2 linked regions of the Saccharibacillus brassicae genome follow. The protein of the gene in region 2 interacts with the protein of the main gene of each other region in a pairwise test. Links are inferred from orthologs where the notes say so. Each region holds a gene or a part of one and is shown on either strand. Other genes may lie near its edges.

Region 1 (6,301 bases), 440 kb from region 2 along the record:
GCGATGGTCTTCCAGTCCTACGCCCTTTACCCGCACATGGACGTATACTCCAACATGGCGTTCGGCCTGAAACTGCGCAAAGTGAAAAAGGAAGAAATCGAGAGACGCGTTCGCGAAGCGGCGAAGATTCTCGATATCGAGCATTTGCTTGAGCGCAAACCTAAAGCACTCTCCGGCGGTCAGCGTCAGCGGGTTGCCCTGGGACGCGCCATCGTACGGGATCCGCAAGTCTTCCTGATGGATGAGCCTCTCTCCAACTTGGACGCGAAACTTCGCGGTCAGATGCGCGCGGAAATCACGAAACTGGTTAAGCGCCTCGAGACGACTTGTATCTACGTAACGCACGACCAGATCGAAGCCATGACCATGGGCGATCGCATCGTCGTTATGAAAGACGGCATCATCCAGCAGGCCGCTCCGCCGGAAGATCTGTACAACAACCCGACGAACATCTTCGTTGCCGGCTTCATCGGTTCCCCTACGATGAACTTCATCAACGGCACGCTGGTCGACAAAGCGGACGGCCTGTACTTCCAGGCTCAGAACCTTGACGTCGAAATTCCGCGCGGCAAAGCTCAAATCCTGCGCGAAAAATCGATGGTCGGCAAAGAAGTCATTCTGGGCCTGCGTCCGGAAGACGTGCACGAAGAGCCGGTCTTCCTGGAAGCTTCGCCAAAAACGGTCTTCACGGCCAACGTTGAAGTTACCGAGAACCTCGGTCACGAAATGCTGCTGTACCTGACCGGCCTCGGCGGCGACACGACGATCGCCCGTGTAGACGGACGTTCGAACGTACGCGAAGGTTCCCAGGTTCAACTGGCAATCGACATGAACAAAGCGCACATCTTCGAAAGAGAATCCGAAGTGAACGTCTTCTACGACGTCAAATAATTCGGCTGCTCTCCGAAAGAGCTTACAGGGCCGCCCTTCGGGGCGGCTTTTTCGTTTGGGGCGGGCAGCGAACGAGCATTGCTTTCGATCTGTATTTCCTTTACGATGAATAAGATAGCGTTTAGAAGCGGCACGACGATTCCATACAAGAACGACCGAGAGAAGGGAAGAATACGCAATGGCTAAAAAGGTAAAAGTAGCCGAGCTGGTTCAACAGTTTCAGTTTGAAGTCGTATCGGGCGAAAAGGGATTACGCCGTCCGATCGTCGTCGACGACCTGAACCGGCCGGGACTAGAGATGGCCGGATACTTCGAATATCATTCGCCGGAGCGCATTCAGCTGTTGGGCAAAACTGAGCTGACTTTTTATCATATGCTCTCGAAAGAAGACAAGTTGGACCGGATGAGCCGGCTCTGCAGCGAAGAGACGCCGTGTATTATCGTCACCCGGTCTTTTGACGTGCCGGAAGAACTGATCGCGCTCGGCGAAGAACGCGATATTCCGATTCTGCGCAGCGGCATGTCGACGACCAGCCTGGGCAGCCGCGTTACCGGCTTCCTGGAACGCAAGCTGGCGCCGACGACGACGATCCACGGCGTGCTGGTGGATGTGTACGGCGTAGGCATCATCATTACCGGCAGCAGCGGCATCGGCAAAAGCGAGACCGCCCTGGAACTCGTCAAGCGCGGCCACCGGCTTATCGCCGACGACGCGGTCGAGATTCGTCAGAGCGCCGACAACCAGCTCGACGGCACTGCGCCGGAACTGATCCGTCACCTGCTGGAGATCCGCGGCGTAGGCATCATCAACGTGATGACGCTGTTCGGCGCGGGCGCCATCCGCAACCACAAGCGGATTACGCTCGTCGTGCGGCTGGAGAACTGGCAGCCGGACAAGCAGTACGACCGTCTGGGACTCGACGAGGAGACGACGCGCATCATCGATACGGACGTGCCGCTTGTGACGGTTCCGGTAAGACCGGGCCGAAATCTGGCCGTAATCATCGAAGTGGCGGCGATGAACTTCCGTCTGAAGCGTATGGGCTACAACGCGGCCCAGCAGTTTACGCACAAATTGACTGCGACGATCGACAACGACGCGGACGATCTGGACTAAGACGTCGACTGCTTCACATTTCATGCGGCAAACGCACGGGGAGGAACAAGAATGGGTGCATTACTGGCGATCAATCCGATCGCTTTCAGCATCGGTCCGCTGGCCGTGCACTGGTACGGGCTGATTCTCGGGCTCGGGGCCGTGACCGGCATGCTGATCGCAATGCGGGAAGGCAAGCGTTTTGGGCTGCCGCAGGAATTGTTTATGGATATTTTGCTGTTCGGCGTTCCGTCGGCCATCATCTGCGCGCGGCTCTACTACGTGGCCTTCCAATGGGACCAGTACAAAGACAATCCGCTGAAGATTTTCGCCATTTGGGAAGGCGGAATCGCTATTTACGGCGCGCTGATCGGCGCCGTGATCTGCGGCGTGGTCTATACGCGCATCAAGGGATACAGCTTTTGGCGAATCGCCGATCTCTGCGCGCCGGGCCTGCTGGCCGGTCAGCTGATCGGCCGCTGGGGCAACTTCGTCAACCAGGAAGCGTACGGCGGCGAAGTGAGCGAAAGCTTCCTGCGCGATACGATGCACCTGCCGAACTTTATCGTGAACCAGATGAATATCGAGGGCGTGTTCCATCATCCCACCTTCCTCTACGAATCGTGCTGGAACCTGCTGGGCATTCTGCTGATCTTCGTGATCCGCCGCCGCAAGTTCGTGCGTGCCGGCGAGATCTTTATCGGCTACTTTATCTGGTACGCGATCGGACGCTTCTTCATTGAAGCGCTGCGCACCGACAGCCTCGCGTTCCAGGGACCGGGCTGGCTGGCTTCGCTGATCCACGGCATGTGGACGCCGATGACGTGGTTCGGCTTCGAAGAAGGTTACCTCGACCCGGCTTACGGCAACGTCCGGATCTCGCAGCTGGTCGCGATCCTCTTCTTCGTGATCGCGATCGCGCTGATCGTGATCCGTCGCATGAACGGCCAGGCCAATATCCGGTATTCCGATCCGATCGTCTCGTCCAGACCGGAAAACGCGCCTCCGGCGATCGACGAGCGCCATCGCGCGGAGACGGGATCGGAAGCCGACCGCATCGCTGCTACGCCGTCCGATACGGACCGCACACCGCCTTCGGGTGACGATCCTCTGCGCAAGGAGTGAGAACCTCATGAATCCGGCCATACGTACCGTGCTGTTCGACCTGGACGGCACGATCATCGATACCAATCAGCTTATCATCGACTCTTTCATGAATACGGTGACCGGCTCTTCGCTGACGCGGGAGACGATCATTCCGCATATGGGCACCACGCTGCAAAATCAGCTGCGCGTCTTCTCCGGCCTCGACGATGTGCGCGAGCTGGAGCAGGCTTACCGCGCCTACAATCTGGCTCACCACGACTCGATGGTCAAGCCGTTCCCGCATGTGCAGCAGGTCATTCGTGACCTGCATGCGGCCGGGATCCGCCTCGGCGTCGTCACGACGAAGATCCGGCCGACCACGATGAAGGTGCTGGAGATGTTCGACCTGTACCGGTACATGGAAGCGGTCGTGACCGTCACCGATGTGACGCATCCGAAGCCCCATGCCGAACCGGTGCGGATGGCGCTGGAGAAAATGGGCGCGGAAGCAAAGACGGCGCTGATGGTAGGCGACAGTCCGGCCGATATCCAATCGGCCCAGAATGCGGGCGTGCGCGCCGCGGCCGTCGCCTGGTCGCTCAAAGGCGAACAGGAGCTGTCCGGCTACGGGCCGGACCATATGCTGCACGATATGCGCGACCTGTACGAATTGACCGGAACGGAGCGTCGGGAAGCATGAGAAAAACGGAGCGCCATTTCGTCGAAGACGGTCCCAACGCGCTGCGCCAGATCTACAAGACGGTCAGCCCCTGGAAAGGCGTCAAAAATTTCGTTTTTATCCAAATTGCCCGCTACTGCCCGGTGCTTGAACTGAAAAACTGGATCTACCGCCGTATCCTCCACATGAAAGTGGGCCAGGATACGGCTTTCGGGCTTATGGTGATGGTCGATGTCTTTTTTCCGGAAAAGATTACGATCGGACGCAACACGGTCATCGGCTACAACACGACCATCCTCGCGCACGAGTATTTGATTCGCGAATACCGGCTCGGCGAAGTCATTATCGGGGACGAGGTCATGATCGGCGCCAACACGACGATTCTGCCGGGCGTAACGATCGGCGACGGAGCGGTCGTAGCGGCCGGTTCGGTCGTCTACCGTGACGTGGAGCCGGGAACTTTCGTCGGCGGCAATCCGCTGCGGGTCATCGAACGGAAAAATCCTTGATTTTGTAAAAAAATCGACCTTAAAAACGCAAAATTCCTAAAAAACGACTAAAAAAAGGGATACGAGGCTGCAACGTCGGGTATAATGCGAAGAGAGCGGACAACGGGAGGCGCTTGCGCCATCCCGTTTTTCGCTTCGTCGGTAGCCGATACGAAGTCCGCATGGAACGATCAGGCAACCAGAGCGCTGCGCACGTTCGCAGCGCAACATCGCGGAAGGGAGCAATGGAGTTGAGTTCTGTTTCAATCAAAAAAGAGCGGCTGCCGCAGCTGGACACATTTCGCGCGCTGGCCATTTTGGGCGTGCTGCACGTACATGCCACCTCGCTCGCGACGGTCGAATCCGTCGAACTGAAAGCTTTTTACCTCATCAACTTTCTTAACGTCTTTTTCAGATACGGGACGCCTTCGTTTATTATGCTGAGCAGTTTCGTGCTGTTCTACAACTACTTCAACCGTCCGCTGGACGGCAAGTTGATCGGAGGATTCTACAAAAAACGGCTGCTCTACATTTTGCTGCCTTATGTGCTGTTCTCGGTCATTTATTTCATCTATAAGATGCATGTGGCGGGAACGCTCGGAACGAGCACCGAAACGTACGGGGAGATGCTGGGCCGCTACTGGAAAAACCTGAGCGAAGGCACCGCGTACACGCATCTGTATTTCGTGTACATCAGCGTGCAGTTCTACATTTTGTTCCCGCTGATGCTGAAGCTGTTCAAGTCGTCCAAATGGTTCGTGCGCTGGGCGATTCCGATCGGACTTGTGCTGCAATGGGCGTTCGTGATCTGGAACAAATACGAATGGCAGTATCAGAGCAAAGGCAGTCTCGCGATTACATATCTGTCTTATTACATGATCGGCGCCGTGCTGGCGATTCATTTCGACAAGGTACGGAGCTGGCTTATGAACGACCTCAACAAGCTGCGCACGAAAGCGTGGATCTGGAACGGGATTCTGTGGATCTCGTGGGCGGCGGTGGCGGGGGTGCATATCTGGTTCTACCAGCAGGTACGTCTCAACGGCCTGATCGTCGACACGATCTGGTACGAGATCCTGTGGAATCTGCACACGATGCTGACGGCGCTTGTGCTGATGCGGGTATCGTTCGTCCTGTACCGCAAAGGGCCGAAATGGCTGATCAAGCTGCTGACCCGGCTCGGGGAGCTGTCGTTTGCGATCTATCTCGTCCATCCGCTGATCCTCGGCTATTACCGGGATACGAAAGACTGGTTCTTCGATCAGGTACCGATGAGTTCGATGACGTACCTGATCTGGGTGTACGGAGGGCTGGTCTGCTCGCTCGTCGTCTCCTGGATCGTTACCCAGGCCATTCTGCGCTGGATTCCGGGGGCGTGGGTGCTGCTCGGAAGCGTACCTGCGTCTTTGCGTAAAAAGAAAACGGGGCCGTCCGCGCCGGTATCGGCGACCGACCGCAATCTGTGATCGATCGGAATCCCTGATCGGCCGGGTCGCGTCTCTTCTGTCGAAAAAGCTTTTTCCCCGATCGGGGAAAAAGCTTTTTTGCTGCCGCGGAGGTCGTATTTATTAGGCGTTCCTCGTTGACTCCAATACGGACAAAATGATAATATAGTCGTACGCTTTATTTTACTACCATGTTATCACGGTACCATAGTAAAGCATTGGGCTTTCCATTTTCCGCTATGCTGCCCGGCAGGCCGCCGACGATTGCGGTTGCCCGGCGGCGGGCTTTCCGATATGGTGAATATAAATAAGGGTAATGCGTAACAGGCGAGACCCGGCTGTGTACAGAGACGAACTCATAGAGGTGAATATTATGTCCAAACCGAAAGGCTTTGAAAAACCGGTCGGCGTGCGCGATTATCTGCCGCGCGCGACGAGAAGGCTGCGCCGGATCGAACGCAGCGTGCTCGACTGCATGGGCCGCTGGGGCTACGACCCGATCAAGACGCCGACGATGGAATATTACGATACGGTCGGCATCGCAAGCTCCACGCCGGATCGCAAATTGTACAAACTGCTCAACAACCGCGGACAGACACTCGTCCTGCGCTCCGAC
Region 2 (8,397 bases):
ACGGCTTCCATCCCGAGCAGCCGCTGCCGACTCCCGAGGAAGAAGAAGCGCTATTCGCCTGGATGGAAGCCCGGGCTGCGACAAGTGAGGGGATAGGCGAACGGGCAGATGCGCAGGCAGAGGAAGAGGCTTCGCCGGCAGAGTCCACGCCCGAAACGGCGTCCGGCGTGCAGAAATCGGCAGCACCCTGTTTGCTTTCCGCGCCTTCAAATTCTGCCCAACCGCCGCGCATGACGGCGGTCGGCGAAGTCGGCCTGCCTTACTATAGCCGGCTCGAAGCGTCGGAACGCGGCGAAAGCCTCGACGAAGACGGATACGTCCGGCTGCTCGAACGCTTCGTCGCTTTTGCCGCCCGGCACGACCTGCCGATCGCTCTGCACGCCGTGTACGAAGATGCGGATACCGCGTGCGACCTGCTGGAGCGATACAGCGTCGAACGCGCGCATTTCCACTGGTTCAAAGGCTCCGAGCACACCGTCCGGCGCATGATCGCGAGCGGCTACCGGATTTCTTTTACCCCGGACCTGCTCTATGAAAAAGAAATCCGCGACCTGGCCCGGCTCTACCCGGAAACGCTCGTCATGAGCGAAACCGACGGCCCGTGGCCGTTCGAAGGTCCTTTTTCCGGACGCGCTACCCATCCGTCCATGACCGCCGACGTCTGCCGCGAATGGGCGCAGCTCCGCGGACTCGACGAATCCGCTGCCCGCGCCATCCTGCTGGATAACGCCCGGCGTTTCTACGCGCTGCGTTAGACGGGTTAAGGAGCGAATAGCCGGACGCGGGAGGGTCGGCGGATGCGGGCGTTTACCGGTACGTGAGTCCGCGGATGCGGGCGTTTGCCGGTACGTGAGTCTGCGGGTGCGGGCGTTTGCCGGTACGTGAGTCCGCGGGTGCGGGCGTTTGCCGGTACGTGAGTCCGCGGATGCGGGCACTGACCGGTGCATACGTTTGCTAGTGCGTAGATTTGCTGGTAAATACGCCGCCCGTCTGCACACCCTCGCGCCTGTGTGTACATCCTCGCGCCCGTCTGCACATCCTCGCGCCTGTCCGTCCATCGCCTACCCGGCCGGCAGACCGCCCGTCTATCCGCCGCCCCGCCCAAACTCCAACGAACCCTTCTATCGCTATTTTCGATTTTCCGGCCTTTTTGCAAATCTAACGAATCGTCATATCGCTATTCGTCCGACTTCCCGGCCAAAACCGGCTTTTGGCCCGATTAGCGTGCTCACGATTCGTTACATTCGAAAACCACGCCAAAAAGACGACTTAGCGCGCCCAGGATTCGTTAGCCTCTCCCTTTTCGCACGCCGCGTCATCGGCTATCGCTCCGACGCCCGCTCACCCGGATCGCGGCTCCCTGTTCCCCGCACACCGCGTCCCGAATATTCGCTCCCGCCCAAAACAACCCAAAAAAAGAGCCCAAAAACCGTCATCCGGTTTTCTGGCTCTTTTTCCATGCCCAATTCCCGCCGCGACGCCGCAATGTCTCGCCGCCCCGCCGGTTCCCGCTTTTTTTACGCCCGGTCCAGAATGCCTTTGACCAAGCCCACGAACTTCTCCCGCACCTGCGCCGCGACTTCGATCACTTCGTCGTGGCTGAGCGGCTGATCCAGAATACCGCAGGCCATATTCGTCAGGCAGGAGATGCCGAGCACTTTCATGCCGCCGTGCACGGCCACGATCGTCTCCGGAACGGTGGACATGCCGACCGCGTCGCCGCCGAGCGTGCGGATCATGCGAATCTCCGCAGGCGTCTCGTAAGCCGGACCGCTCCACCAGGCGTAGACGCCCTGCCGGAGCGTCGTGCCCTGCTCAGACGCCACTTCGAGCGCCAGATCGCGCAGTTCGCGATTGTAGACCTGCGACACGTCCGGGAACCGAACGCCCAGCTCGCTGTTGTTCGGCCCGATCAGCGGATTGGCGCCGACGAGATTGATATGGTCGCTGATCAGCATCAGGTCGCCCGGCTTGAAGTCCGTGTTGACCGCTCCGCAGGCATTCGTGACGATGACCGTCTCGACGCCCAGCGCTTTCATGACCCGCACCGGGAACGTCACTTCCTTGAGCGAATAGCCTTCATAGTAATGGAAACGCCCTTTCATCGCTACGACCGTTTTGCCGTTCAGCTGGCCGATGACCAACTCGTTGGCGTGGCCGATCGCTTCCGATTTGGCGAAATACGGAATGTCGGCGTACGGAATAACGACCGCGTTTTCGATCTCGTCGGCGAGCGTGCCCAGACCCGATCCCAGAATCAGGCCGATCGTCGGCCGCTGCTCCGTCTTGGCGGCGATAAAGTCGCGCGCTTCCATGATTTCCTGCGTTTTTTGCATGATGAATCCTCCTCGAATGGTCGCTTCCCGAACGTGTTCCGCGGCTGCGGCAGTGCGGCAGGTCCGGCGAAGCCGTTTTTCCCTCTGGCGTACCGCGTGCCTAGACCAGTGTACCGGGAGAAGCGCCCGCGTGTAAACCGTCCCCGTCCGCGCAGGCCGCAGCGCCGCTGTTTCTCATGAACTTCTAATGTTAGCGACCCACCGAAACGGGTAACTTCAGAGCAAGGACCTCTTTGGCGAAAAGAGTGCCGATCCGACACCGCCGGTCCGGTCCGTCCGGGCCGCAGCCCGATTGAAACGCTGCGCAAGCCGCATCCGTATAGCTCTTATCACGATCGTTATCGCCGAACCGTCTTCGGACGCGGCGCACCCAACCGAGGAGGCATTCCCATGTTCAAAAAAATCGTCGACAAGATCGTCCATTCCGCTTCGAGCTCCAGCCACAAGCGCGGATCGAGCAGCCATCGCGGCCGCCGCCATCACGGGTCCAGCAGCAGCCGTCCGAGATACTCGCGTTCTTCGTCTTCCGATCACCGCCACGGCGGGCACGGACGTCACGGCCATTCCTACTACAAAAGAAAATCCGGCAGCTCCAGTTGATCCCAAGCAGGGACGCTTACGCTGACGGCAGCGCGAAAAGGCCGTTCTCCTCGTCGATATCGACGAAGGGAACGGCCTTTTGACGTTCGGATCGGACGCCGCGCACACCCACATGGTGCTCGGCGCGGCAGCACTTCCGGCCCGCGAAGCGGCCTGCGCCGACGGCAGGCTGTCCGCTTCGCGCACCCGGCTTCTGCCGCCGCGAAGCGCACTAAGCCGGCGGCGTATCTCCACCGCCACCGCCGTCCGCGCCCGCCTCGCTTCCGCCGCGCAGACGCTCCAGACTGGCGCGAATCGCGTGCGCCGCCGCCCGCGTATCCGCATAAGGCTCGTCCAGCCGCAGCAGGCGCCGCAGCAGGGCGGAAGTCGGCCCGGACAGCTCCAGTTCTTCTTCCCAGGACGGTCCGCCCTCCTCCGGCAAGCCGCCGTCTGCGGACGCGGAACTGCCCGCGGCGGCGGAATCTCCGCCTCCGACGCCGGCCCGCAGGCGCGCCGCCGCGGCCGCTTCGGAATCGCGGGCCGTGTCCGGCAGCTCGCCGGGCGGCGCGTAGCCGGAGTAGAGCATGTACAGCAGCAGATGGCCGGCGTCTTCCAGATCCGAGACGATGCGGGCCGGCATGCGGCTCGGCAGCGGCGAACCGTCGGGCGCCGACGCGTCGTCCTCGCCGATGCGCCGGGCCAGGCCGAAGTCGATCAGGTGAATGCCGGCTTCGTCCATCATCACGTTCGGAATCCGAATATCCAGATGGACGTAGCCGCGATCGTGCACATGCCCGATCCGGTCCAGCAGCTCCAGCGCCCAGCTCAGGCAGTCGGCTTCGCCGAACACGCGCCCTTCTTCGAAAATCAGGTCTTCCAGCGTCCGGCCGCGCACGTAATCGGCGGCGAGCCACCGGCTGCGGCGATCAATGAAAAAGCCTTGGCAGCGGGGAATGAACGGATGGTCCATCGCCAGCAGCGCGCGGCTTTCCCGCTCCAGCAGCAGTCCCGCCAGCCGGCGGCGGCTCGGCTTGGCCTGCTTGAGCGCCACCTCGCCGCCGCCCTGCCGGTCGGTGCAGCGATAGCTCAGCCCGTAGCTGCCCATGCCGAGCCATTCGGACACTTCGTAACGTTCCCCGATCACGTCGCCGGGCTGCAGCGGATAATCGCGCCAGGCCCGGATAAACTCTTTGATGGATTCAAGCATCCCCTGCTCCTTCATGCGAACGCCGGCTCAATGTCCCGGCGTCGTCTCTTGTGTCCGCAGCCCGTCTTTTTCCAACGGCTTCGATCTACTCTTTGTTCAACCCTTTTCCGGCCAAAAAAGCCCGAAGCTGCATCCGCGACGGCGTCGTCAGTTTGGCCGCCATCTGCTCGGACCAAGACGATGTGCGCTGACCGCCGGTACGCTCGGTCATGTAGCGGATCGACGTCTCGTCGTAGGCGGCCGTGCCGCGCTCGCTCTGCTCCGCGCTGTAGCCGTTCATGTGCAGCACCGCTTCCTGCGGCAGCCGCGGACGCAGTCCCGCTCCGTGCTGCGGATCGGGATACCCGACGCACATGCCGAATACCGGGTAGACGTAGTCCGGCAGCCCGAGCAGGTCCGACACGCTCTCGATATCGTTGCGGATGCCGCCGATGTACACGATGCCGAGCCCAAGCGATTCGGCGGCCACGGCCGCGTTCTGCGAAGCCAGCGCCACGTCCACCGTCGCGACGATAAAGTTCTCCGCCGCTCCTTCGTACGACGCCGCATCCGGCGCGTGGGTGTCGGCGGCTTTTTTGAGCCGGGACAGATCCGCGCACCAGACGAGGAACACCGGGCATTCGCGGATATACGCCTGATTGCCGGCATATTCGGACAGTTTGCTTTTCAACGCGGAATCGGTAACGGCCACGACGGTATACGCCTGCACGTTGCTGGAACTGGAAGCCATCTGGCCGGCGGCCACGATCGCTTCGAGCTGCTCCTGCGAAACAAGGCGATCGGTATATTTGCGCACGGAGCGGTGGTTCATTAACAGGGATAGCGTTTCGTTCATGAGCCAAGCCTTCTTTCCATCGGTTTTGATTGCTCGATTTCGATTTTTCGGTTTCGATTTCCGTCTCTATTATGGAACTCCGGCGGACGCGGCGCAAGCCTGCGGATAGGCCCACATGTGCAGACGCAGCAAAAAGCCCCTCGGGCAAAGCCCGGGGACCCGCTACGGTCTGTCTCTCGCACCTTGCGTCAGGCCGCGCTCCCGGCGCTAACGTTCTTCGCGGGGAACGTCCGCCCGGACCGGAGCGTGCGGCTCGGAAAGCGTATTCAGAAAATCGGGGCGGAACAGCTCGTACGGCTCGGTGTAGGGCGAAGGCCCGACATCCGGCGCGGCGGCGAACACGGAACCTTCTGTCCGGCGCTCCACGGACAATCGCTCTGGCATGGAATCGGAATCGGAATCGGGGCGAGGATCGCGCAGTGCCTGAATGAGCGCAAAAGCGGCGGTAAACGAAATATTCGGCTGATGGACCCGGCGGCTTCTGCTCATTCCGTTCTCTCCCTTCGCGTGATCTTATCCTACATATCGGCTGAGCTTTTTGTATATTTAACGCTTATATGTCTGTTTGACTCGAAATATTTGGAAAAAAGAGGGTGGATTTCGAACTTTCCCGACATACTTTGTTCACATGGGTCTCAACGGCTGAAGCTTTGGACCGGATACGTTAGCTCTTCGCAGGATTGCGCGCGTCGCGGAACTTCTCCGCCGCCGGCGTCAGCTTGCCTCCGCCCTGCTCCAGCACCGAGACGTAAGCGCGCAGCATCCGGGCAAACGCCGACGTGCCGCCTTTGCGTGCGTGACGCCCATAAGCGGCTTCGGCGTCCGGATCGATCCGCCGCGTCGCCGAGTCGAACAGCGGCACGTTGTCCGTGCCATACAGCACCAGATAGACCGACTGCCGATACATCTGCGCCACGACTGCGGATTCCGGCGAATCGGCGTAACGCTGCAAGTACACGCTCTGACGTTCGGCCCGCTCCAGCAGTTCCTGCCAGCTGACGATCAAGCCGGCGTCCTTCGTCACTTCGCTTCGCGTCTCGTCGGCCCGGATCGTCAAATATTCGGCGTAGCGCCGGCTTACGCGGTCCGCCTGTTTGCGGTAGCGTCCATAATCGATCTTCGGAAAATAGTACCCTTCGGTCACGTCCAGCACGTAGCCTTCGGTCTCGATCTCCCGAAGCAGCGCGTCGGCCGCGGCATTGCCGGTACGCGCGCCGCGCAGCCAGCGCCCGTCCGCGTAGCCGAACAGCTTCGCTCCCGACAGTGCGCTCTGCACCTTCTCTGCGCCCAGTTGTTCTTCCATTAACGTCAGGCGCTTCGCCTGCACGGCTTCGAGGCGGCGCAGCCAGACGGTGACGGTGGACGGCGCGGACCGCGCGGCTTGCGCTTCGATATGCTTCCACATACCCGGCACGTCGCTGCGGGCGGACAGCTTGGCGAACGCGGCAGCCGCGGCTTCGCCGGAAGTCTCTCCGGCGGACGCAGCCGCGTGGTCGCGCCGGGGCTTCGATCCGTTCTGGGCGGCTTTGGCTTCGCGGCCGCTCGGGGACGGTTCCTGCCCCGCGCTTGCCGCTGCCGCCCGTTCCGCCGGAAACGCCGAGCCGGTCAGCGCGGTCATCAATGCGATCGCGGCCAGCGCGGGAATTTTCTTGCTTGTCCGATTTCTTGTTCCGCTCATGCGCTCTCCTCCTCGAATGCCGCTCCGCCGCCTTGTTTTTTTGCAAACGGATACATGGCCTTTCGCGTATATACGCACGAACAATCGAAACGACTCGTAAATTCGAAAAATTAATGTGTTCTTAATGTAGGGAGACGCGGGAGCGTCCAGAAAAAACGTACAGAAAAAGCCGTACCGAGAGCGCTAATGCTCTCCATACGGCTGTTCCGACGCTGCTGCGCACTTTCTTCTGGATCTTTGCGAAATCCGAATCCGCCTCCGCCTCCGCATCGCGGCCCGAAACGTCAGGCGCGCAGCCTGCGGACGCCGGCCCGGATCGCGGCGGTCACAGCTTGACCCGCTGCAGCCGCAGCGCGTTCAGCACGACCGACACGGAGCTGAACGCCATCGCCGCACCGGCCAACCAGGGCGCGAGCAGCCCGATCGCGGCGATCGGAATGCCGAGCACGTTGTAGCCCAGCGCCCAGAACAGGTTCTGGCGGATATTGTCCATCGTGCGGCGGCTCATCAGGATCGCGTCCGCTACGCTGTTGAGGTCGCCCCGCATCAGCGTGATATCCGCGGCTTCCATCGCCACGTCGGTGCCCGTGCCGATCGCCATGCCGGTATCGGCCGTCGCCAGCGCCGGCGCATCGTTGATGCCGTCGCCGACCATCGCCACTTTGCGGCCGGCCTGCTGCAGCTTTTTCACTTCGTCCGCTTTGCCTTCCGGCAGCACTTCCGCCAGCACATCGGCTTCGTCGATACCGGCCTGCGCCGCGATCGCCCGCGCCGTCGCCAGATTGTCGCCCGTAATCATCATGACGCGCAGCCCCATGCCGCGCAGGCGGCGAATCGCTTCCGGCGACGATTCCTTGAGCGTGTCGGCAACGGCGACTACGCCGGCCAAACGGCCTTCGACGGCGACGAGCATCGCCGTCTTGCCGTCGCCTTCCAGGCGCTCCATGTCCGGCAGCGCCGCGGACGCTTCAATACCGAGTTCCTGCAGCATCCGGCGCGTTCCGACCCGCACTTCGCGGCCGTCGACGACGGCAGAGATGCCGTAGCCCGGCAGCGATTCGAACCGTTCCGCCTGAGGCATGGCGACGCCGCGTTCGCCCGCTCCGCGGACGAGCGCTTCGGCCAGCGGATGCTCGGACGCGTTCTCCGCCGCGCCGACCAGCGCCAGCAGGGCGTTCTCGCGCGCAGTTCCGGCGTCCGCCGAAGCGTCGGCCGCCGTCTCGGCCGTAGAATTCGCGGCTTCGAAGTCGCCGTAGACGATAACGTCTGTCAGTTCCGGCTTGCCTTTGGTTACCGTGCCGGTCTTGTCCAGCACGACCGTGTCGACGCTGCGCGCCGTTTCGAGATGCTCGCCGCCTTTGAACAGGATGCCGAACTCGGCTGCGCGGCCGGAGCCGGCCATGATCGAAGTCGGCGTAGCCAGGCCAAGCGCGCACGGGCAGGCAATGACCAGAACCGCGATCGCTTTTTCCAGCGCGCCCGGGAAGTTGCCGATATCGACAGCAAAGTACCAAAAGGCGAACGTCACGACCGCGATGCCGACCACGATCGGCACGAAAATGCCGGAGATGACGTCGGCCATGCGCTGGATCGGCGCTTTGGAGCCCTGCGCTTCTTCCACGACGCGCACGATTTGGGCCAAAGCGGTATCGCGGCCGACTTTGGTCGCTTTGATCAGCAGCGAGCCGTTCTTGTTGATCGTCGCGCCTGCGACCTGCGAACCGGGTTCTTTGCCGACCGGCAGGCTTTCCCCGGTCAGCAT

The links. Proteins that work in one complex are often made in the same cells at the same time.
Region 1: the proteins of FFV09_RS12955 (region 2) and hprK interact in binary tests that used the Bacillus subtilis proteins (3 or more experiments, as listed by UniProt). The link is inferred for Saccharibacillus brassicae from one-to-one orthologs.

What each region holds. Positions count from the first base shown.
Region 1 is NZ_CP041217.1:2,678,701-2,685,001, forward strand. What follows is about bases 199-3,038. They hold hprK (HPr(Ser) kinase/phosphatase), read left to right. Parts: upstream 199-1,069; coding sequence 1,070-2,008; downstream 2,009-3,038. Other genes in these bases: FFV09_RS11235 (ABC transporter ATP-binding protein), read left to right, coding at 199-891; lgt (prolipoprotein diacylglyceryl transferase), read left to right, coding at 2,060-3,038. Also shown: more of FFV09_RS11235, read left to right, coding at 1-198; more of lgt, read left to right, coding at 3,039-3,112; pyrophosphatase PpaX, read left to right, coding at 3,120-3,773; FFV09_RS11255 (acyltransferase), read left to right, coding at 3,770-4,261; FFV09_RS11260 (acyltransferase), read left to right, coding at 4,486-5,706; FFV09_RS11265 (ATP phosphoribosyltransferase regulatory subunit), read left to right, coding at 6,059-6,301. UniProt on the Bacillus subtilis protein: Catalyzes the ATP- as well as the pyrophosphate-dependent phosphorylation of 'Ser-45' in HPr, a phosphocarrier protein of the phosphoenolpyruvate-dependent sugar phosphotransferase system (PTS).
Region 2 is NZ_CP041217.1:3,116,072-3,124,468, reverse strand. What follows is about bases 2,136-4,959. They hold FFV09_RS12955 (protein kinase family protein), read right to left. Parts: upstream 4,123-4,959; coding sequence 3,148-4,122; downstream 2,136-3,147. Other genes in these bases: nfsA (oxygen-insensitive NADPH nitroreductase), read right to left, coding at 4,208-4,957; FFV09_RS12960 (hypothetical protein), read left to right, coding at 2,727-2,936; FFV09_RS12965 (purine-nucleoside phosphorylase), read right to left, coding at 2,136-2,336. Also shown: FFV09_RS12970 (TatD family hydrolase), read left to right, coding at 1-755; more of FFV09_RS12965, read right to left, coding at 1,518-2,135; FFV09_RS12945 (hypothetical protein), read right to left, coding at 5,165-5,446; FFV09_RS12940 (hypothetical protein), read right to left, coding at 5,622-6,635; FFV09_RS12935 (heavy metal translocating P-type ATPase), read right to left, coding at 6,961-8,397.